Regions from separate parts of the Dietzia sp. IN118 genome, predicted to be linked through region 1. Evidence: riboswitches for the same ligand, from Rfam matches in the RefSeq annotation. Region 1 holds a riboswitch; the other holds the start of a gene.
The links. Region 1 has a riboswitch for cobalamin ahead of Q2K20_RS10370 (ABC transporter substrate-binding protein). Riboswitches for the same ligand answer to the same signal wherever they lie in the genome.
Positions count from the first base shown of each region.

Region 2: it holds a riboswitch for cobalamin, as region 1 does, so the genes downstream of both, Q2K20_RS16815 (ABC transporter substrate-binding protein) here and Q2K20_RS10370 (ABC transporter substrate-binding protein) in region 1, are expected to answer to the same signal.

Region 1 is NZ_JAUMSR010000001.1:2,153,259-2,156,659, reverse strand. It holds gene Q2K20_RS10375 (FecCD family ABC transporter permease) at 1-715, opposite strand, end outside; gene Q2K20_RS10370 (ABC transporter substrate-binding protein) at 717-1,715, opposite strand; cobalamin riboswitch at 1,836-1,978, opposite strand; gene Q2K20_RS10365 (cobalamin biosynthesis protein) at 1,948-3,078, opposite strand; gene Q2K20_RS10360 (ABC transporter ATP-binding protein) at 3,056-3,401, opposite strand, start outside.
Region 2 is NZ_JAUMSR010000002.1:279,222-282,622, reverse strand. It holds gene Q2K20_RS16825 (long-chain fatty acid--CoA ligase) at 1-917, opposite strand, end outside; gene Q2K20_RS16820 (carboxymuconolactone decarboxylase family protein) at 1,005-1,421, opposite strand; cobalamin riboswitch at 1,577-1,721, shown strand; gene Q2K20_RS16815 (ABC transporter substrate-binding protein) at 1,810-2,748, shown strand; gene Q2K20_RS16810 (FecCD family ABC transporter permease) at 2,745-3,401, shown strand, end outside.

The DNA.
Region 1 (3,401 bases):
CCCACAGCATGGTCCACCCGGCGTCACCGAACCCGCCCGCCAGCCAGCGCATGACGGTACCGAGTTGATGGTCGTCGCCGAGGACCAGCAACGTGAACGTGTTGAGCGCACCGAACACCATCGTCATGGCCGCCCCGACCAGCACGATGGCGGTCGTATCATGGGCGCGGCGGGCCACCAGGACGACGCCCGCCAGCGGGAGCAGCGCGCCGAGGAACGCCGCGATCGGCAGGGTGGACACGCCCCACATCCCGGCGCCCACGCCGAGGACCGTGAGCACCACGACGCCGAAGCCCGCGCCCGAGGAGACACCGAGCAGATACGGGTCGGCGAGCGGATTGCGGGTGACCGCCTGGGCGACGCCACCCGCCACGGCCAGCGACGCGCCCACGGCCGCCGCCATGAGCGCCCGGGGCAGTCGCGACTCGAGGACGATCGCCTCGCGGGCGTCGGTCCACCACGGGTCGAAGACCCCCGGCGCCAGTCGGTGCGCGACGATCGCCCACACGTCCCCGATCGGGATGGACACCGAGCCCAGGGAGACCCCGGCCGCGATCGTCATCGCGAGCACCGCCACGAGCGGGAGGCAGATGAGCCACAGCGACCGCCGCCCGGTGGGCGGGGCATCGGCGATGCGCCCGGAGCCGGGGCGGGGATCGATGCCCGTGCCGGCGCGGTCAACGCGCCCGCCGGTGTTCTCGGCGACGGTCGTCATGTCACTGCCCGAACGCGTGCGGGTGCAGCTCACGGGCGATGGTCTCGGTGGAGGTCGTCATCCGCGAGCTCTCGAAGAAGTCGGACAGCGGGACCACCACGATGCGGTTCTCACGGATTGCCGGCGTCGTGGACATGATGGGCTGCGCGCGCAGGTAGGCGATCTTGTCCTCCGCGCTGGTGGCGCCGTAGTCGAGTACCACGATCGCCTCGGGCTGACGCTCGCCCAGGATCTCCCATGTGGACGTGAGATAGGGGCGGTCGCCCTCGGAGAAGATGTTGTCCGCGCCCGCGTACTCGCCGATCAGTTGTCCGATGCCCACGCCGCCGATCGTCGTCGGTTCTGATTCGCCGCCGTCGTAGAAGAACGTGGGGGTGCCGGTGGCACCCGACGCATCGAGCGTCTCTCGGACCTCCCTCATCTCGGCGGAGATCCGGTCCGTGAGGTCCCGTGCCCCCGGCTCGACGTCGAGGATCCGGCCGAGCTGGGAGAAGTCGGTCTCGAGCATCGACAGGTCGCCGAAGCCTTCTCCGCAGTACTCGGAGAACAGGAAGGTGTTGATCCCCGCGGCCTCGAGGGCGTCGCGGCTGCGGCCTTCCTTGTCGTCGAAGGCGCTGCGCATCCCGGCCACCACGAGGTCCGGCTCGAGGTCCACGATCTGCTCCCAGGTGGGGTACTCCTCCGAGAGGGACGGAATGGCCTCGAACTGCTCGGCGACCTCCGGCAGGACATCGTCCTGCTCGCCGTAGCCCATGCCGACGATCCGGTCGCCGGCCCCCATCTGGATGAGGGTCTCGGTGACGTGGTCATTCATCGAGATGATGCGCCGGGGCGCAGCGGTGTAGGTGGTCTCGCGCTCACAGTTGGTGACGGTCACAGGGTCGGCGAACGACTCGACCGGGCCGCCTTCCGCGAGCGCCTCGCCGCGGGAGCAGCCGGTGAGGGCGACCCCCGCGACGAGGAGGGTGGCGAGCGTGATTCTGGGGTGGCGACGGAACATGATCAGTCCTCGGATCGTGTCGTGCGGTCGACGACACGTGAGACCCGCAGGAGGGTAGGAGTCGACGACGACACCACGTCACCTGACAGGACCCCGGATCGCAGACCTCGGCGATGTACTCGGAGTCGCGAACATCCGGGCAGGTAATCGGGCTCGCGGACACGAAAGTGGCCACACACCGTTGCGGGTCAGCGCCGGATTCCCACCGGTCTTCCCCTGCTCGTTCCGGATGTCAGCAGTACGCCCTCAGGATAGGCACACCGCGTCCGCGTGCGGTGCAGGTACCCCGGCTCGGCGGAGCCGACCACCCGCGCTTCGTGGCCCGGCGACGCCCGAGGACGGCGCGACGCACGACCACACCCAGCACGGCCATCGCGGCGGTGGCCAGCTGGACGCGGTCGTGCAGCAGAACCGCGCGGCGGATGTCGTCGGCCCGGACCGACCGGCCGTCACCGAGGACCGCCCGGTCCTCCACGCCGTACGGGTACGGCGTGGGCCCGCCGAGCCTGACCCCGAGCGCTCCCGCGCACACGGCCTCGACGACCCCGGCGTTCGGGCTCGGGTGCGCCCGCGCATCACGGAGCCACGCCCGCAGGGCCCCGGCGGGACTCCCGCCCACGGTCGGGGCGCAGACCACCCCGAGCGCGCCGGCCCCCCGGGCCGGCAGGAACCCCAGCACGTCGTCGAGCCGCGCCGCGGCGGTGCCGAAGTGGCGGTACCGCTCCGAACGGTGACCCACCATCGCGTCGAGCGTGTTGGCCGCGCGGTGGACGGCGGCGCCGGGCGAACCCGCCACCGCGGCCCAGAACAGCGTCGCCACCGCCGCATCGGAGGTGTTCTCCGCGACCGACTCGACGACCGCTCGCGCGAGATCCTCCGGGCCGAGCGCGGCCGGATCCCGTCCGCACAACCACGGCAACAGGTCCCGGGAACCCGCGTGATCGCCCCGGGCGAGCAGGTCACCCTGCCGCCGCGCGACCGCGAGCAACGAGGACCCGCCCAGGCATGACCACACCACGGCCGCGTCCCACACCACGGCCGCCGCGAGGTTCCTCCCGGCCAGACGGCGGACGACCGTCACCGCAGCGGCGGTGCCCCCCACGAGGACGCCGGTGAACAGCAGGCCCGCCGCCCGCTGCGCGTTGGGCGTCCGGCCGGGCCGCAGGAGTCGCGACTCCACGGCGAGCGCGACCCGGCCGAAGCCCGCGACGGGGTGGAACCGTCGTGGGTCGCCGACGAGGCGATCGAGGGCGAACCCCGCCGCGATGCCCGCCGCGCGGGCGGCAAGCGCGTACCCGTCACCGCGGCGGCGCGTGCACGACGCGCGGTGCGGGTGGGGGTCAGCGCGCGAGATAGCGGACATGCGCCCCCCGCCCGTCATGGGTCACCTCGGCCTCCACTCCGTACACCTCCCGGATCAGGTCGGCGGTGAGCACCTCGTGGGGCGCGCCGCCGGTCACGAGTCGCCCACCGGACAACACGATCAGATGGTCGCAGAACGTGGCCGCCAGGGTGAGATCGTGCAGGGCCGCGATCACCGTGGTGTCCGTGGCGCGGACCAGGGCCAGCAGGTCGAGCTGGTGGCGGATGTCGAGGTGGTTGGTCGGCTCGTCGAGGACCAGCACACCGGGTTCCTGGGCCAGGGCCCGCGCGATCTGCACCCGCTGCCGCTCGCCGCCGGACAGC
Region 2 (3,401 bases), on a different contig from region 1:
CACGAGCTGCCGCCCACGACGACCGCACGGAAGCTCGACATGTCGATGGGGTGGTCCACGCTGTACGCGTCCACTGCCTGCCAGATCGTGGGGACGGCGGCGGCCAGCGTCGGACGCTCGGAGGCGATCATCGCGGCCAGCGGCTCGGGCTGTAGGAAACGCTCCGGCATGAGCAGCGAGGCGCCCACCATGAACGCGGCGTACGGCAGGCCCCACGACATGGCGTGGAACATCGGCACGATCGCCAGCACGTTGTCGTCGAGCGAGATGTCCATGCCGTCGGACATGCACACCTGCATCGAGTGGAGGTAGATCGACCGGTGCGAGTAGACGACGCCCTTCGGGTCGCCGGTGGTGCCCGAGGTGTAGGCCATCGCGGCGCCGGAGTTCTCGTCGACCTCCGGCCAATCGAACTCGGTGGGCTGGGCGGCGAGGAGCGCGTCGTAGTCGTGCACCTGGATGCCCTCGGGAGCCTCGAGGTTCGCGGCGCCCCCACCGGTGACGATGACGTGCTCGACCGTCGAGAACCGGGGCAGGAGCGGCTGCAGGAGCGGGACGAGGCTCGGGTCGACGATCACGACCTTGTCCTCTGCGTGGTTGGCCACGAACTCGAGCTGGTCCGGGAACAGCCGGATGTTCAGCGGATGCAGCACGGCGCCCATGGACGGGATCGCGAGGTAGGCCTCCAAGTGCTCGGAGTTGTTCCACTGGAATGTGGCGACCCGCTGGTCACCGTCGACCCCCAGGGAACGCAGCGCGTTGGCCAGCTGCGCGGCGTGCTTGCCCAGATCGCCGTAGGTGATCTTCCGTGGTCCCTGATCGGTCCAGGTGGTGACGACCGCATCGGAGTGGACGGTCGCACCGAACTGCAGGATCGTGCTGATGTTCAACTGCTCCGGCATCATCGTGCTCTTCATGAGGGGCTCCTTGATCGAGGGGTGGCGTCTGTCACTCTCGTGTCGAGACTACCTGACGTCCATGACGTCCTTGGGCCGTGTGGGCGATCACCCGTCGAGGTCGTCGAAGACGGTCTGGACGGTCCTCGTCGCCGCGAGGGCCGCCGGCGCGCCGCAGTACTCCGAGGCGTGTATGACCGCCTCGGTGATCTCCTCGCGGGTCAACCCGTTGGTCAACCCGCCGCGTACATGCCCCGCCGGCTCGGCGTCCGCGCGCAGTGCCACGAGCATCCCGATATTAAGCAGGCTGCGATCCCGTCGGTCCAACCCGGGCCGGTTCCAGATGTTGCCCCACACGTTCTCTGCGACCACGTGCTGGATCGCCTCCGACTCCGTCCCGACAGCCCGGTCCATGGCCCGGTCGACGAAGTCGTCGCTCATCACCTCGCGCCTGGTCGCGAAACCCTGCTCGCGCAGATCCGCGGCCGAAGGCCCCTCGCCTGCAGAACTCGTCGTCGTCGTCATCTCCACGGTCCTCTCCCACTGCCGACAGGTATCGCGATCCATCCTCCCCGACCGTCGTCACCAGCTCCGCGTGACCTCGCCCCGCCCCGGCCAGGCGCGGGGACGGCTCGGACAGGGGCGACAGCGGATGTATGGGATGGGCGGACGCGACGACGGGTGGGATACCCTCGACGGGTCCGGCCACCAGCGTCGGACCCCGCGGCAACTCGGCGGAAGTCGGTGCGAATCCGACGCTGTCCCGCAACTGTGATCCCGTCTCAGGACGGGCGAGCCAGGTCGGCCGGTTCCGCGGCAGCCGTACGTACTGACCTCGGACGAAGGACGGTCGCGTGCAGCGGCCCAGGCCGCGGCCCGAGCTGTTTTCTTCCTCCGAATCACGGAGGATGCCATGCACCATCCACGAGCCCGCTCGCTGCTGCTCGCCCCCCTGGCCGCCCTGGCGCTGGTCGCCACCGCGTGCAGCGGCAGCGGCACCGGCGGCGACGAGCCGGCCCCGGCCGACCAGACCTCCGCCGCGGCGGAGGAACCGCAGGCGATCGTGTCGCTGGCCCCCACCACCACCGAGATGCTCTACGCCGTCGGCGCCGGGGACAGCGTCGTGGCGGTCGACGAGCGGTCCGACTTCCCCTCCGACGCCCCGGTCACCGACCTGTCCGGGTACACGCCCAACCTCGAGGCGATCCTGGGATACGCGCCGGACCTCGTCGTGCTCACCGACGACACCGGGGACATCGTGGCCGGCCTCGAACGCTCCGGCGTCGAGGTGCTGCAGCTGCCCGCCGCGCAGACCCTCGACGACACCTACACCCAGCTCGAGCAGGTCGGGGCGGCCACCGGGCACATCGGCGAGGCCGCCGAACTCGTGTCGCGGATGCAGAGCGAGATCGACGAGATCGTCGCCTCCGTGCCGGAGCGCGAGACGCCGCTGACGTACTTCCACGAACTCGACGACACCTACTACACCGTCACCGACGACACCTACGTCGGCGAGATCTACTCCCTGCTCGGCCTGACCTCGATCGCCACGGGCGACAACCCCTACCCGCAGCTGTCCGAGGAACTCATCCTCGAGGCCGACCCGGACCTGGTGTTCCTCGCCGACGGCCAGTGCTGCGGCATCACGCCCGAGGTCGTGGCCGAGCGACCGGGCTGGGACGGGCTCACCGCCGTGCGCGAGGACCGGGTCCACGTGGTGGACGAGGACCTCGCCAGCCGCTGGGGCCCGCGCATCGTGGACTTCATGCGCGAGGTCGCCGCGATCGTCACCGCGGTGCCCGACGCCGCGCCGGAGACCGCGGAGAGCCCCGCGAACCAGCCCGCCTCGTGACCCGCCCGTCGCCCCGCCGCGCCCTCGTGCTGGGCGGGGCGACGCTGTTGCTGGCCGCGGCGGTCCTGCTCGGCACCCTCATCGGCCCGGCCGGCCTCACCCCGGGCGGCGTGGTGCTCGAACTGGTGGGCCGGCTGCCGCTCGTCGACATCAACTCGGGGTTCACCGAACGTCAGCAGGTCATCCTCTGGGAGATCCGCATCCCACGCGTGGTGCTGGGCGCGATCGTCGGCGCGATGCTCGCGATCGCCGGGGCCACCTACCAGGGCGTGTTCCGCAACCCGCTCGCCGACCCGTACCTGCTCGGGGTGTCCAGCGGGGCGGGGCTGGGCGCCACCCTGGCGATCGTCGTGGGCGGCGCGATGGGCTCGGCGATGGTGCCGCCCGCCGCGTTCGCCGGCGGCATGATCGCGGTGCTGGCCACCTACACGCTGGGCCGCAGTGTCGGCGGTGGACGCAGCGAGGTGGTCATCATCCTCGCCGGCGTCGCCGTGGCGGCGTTCGCCAGCGCCATCCAGACGTTCTTCATGCAGCGCCACGACGAGACCCTGCGGCAGGTGTACTCGTGGACGCTCGGCCGCCTCACGACCAGCGGCTGGACCGACGTGCGGACGGTGCTGCCGTACGTGCTCGTGGCGGTGGCCGTGATCGCC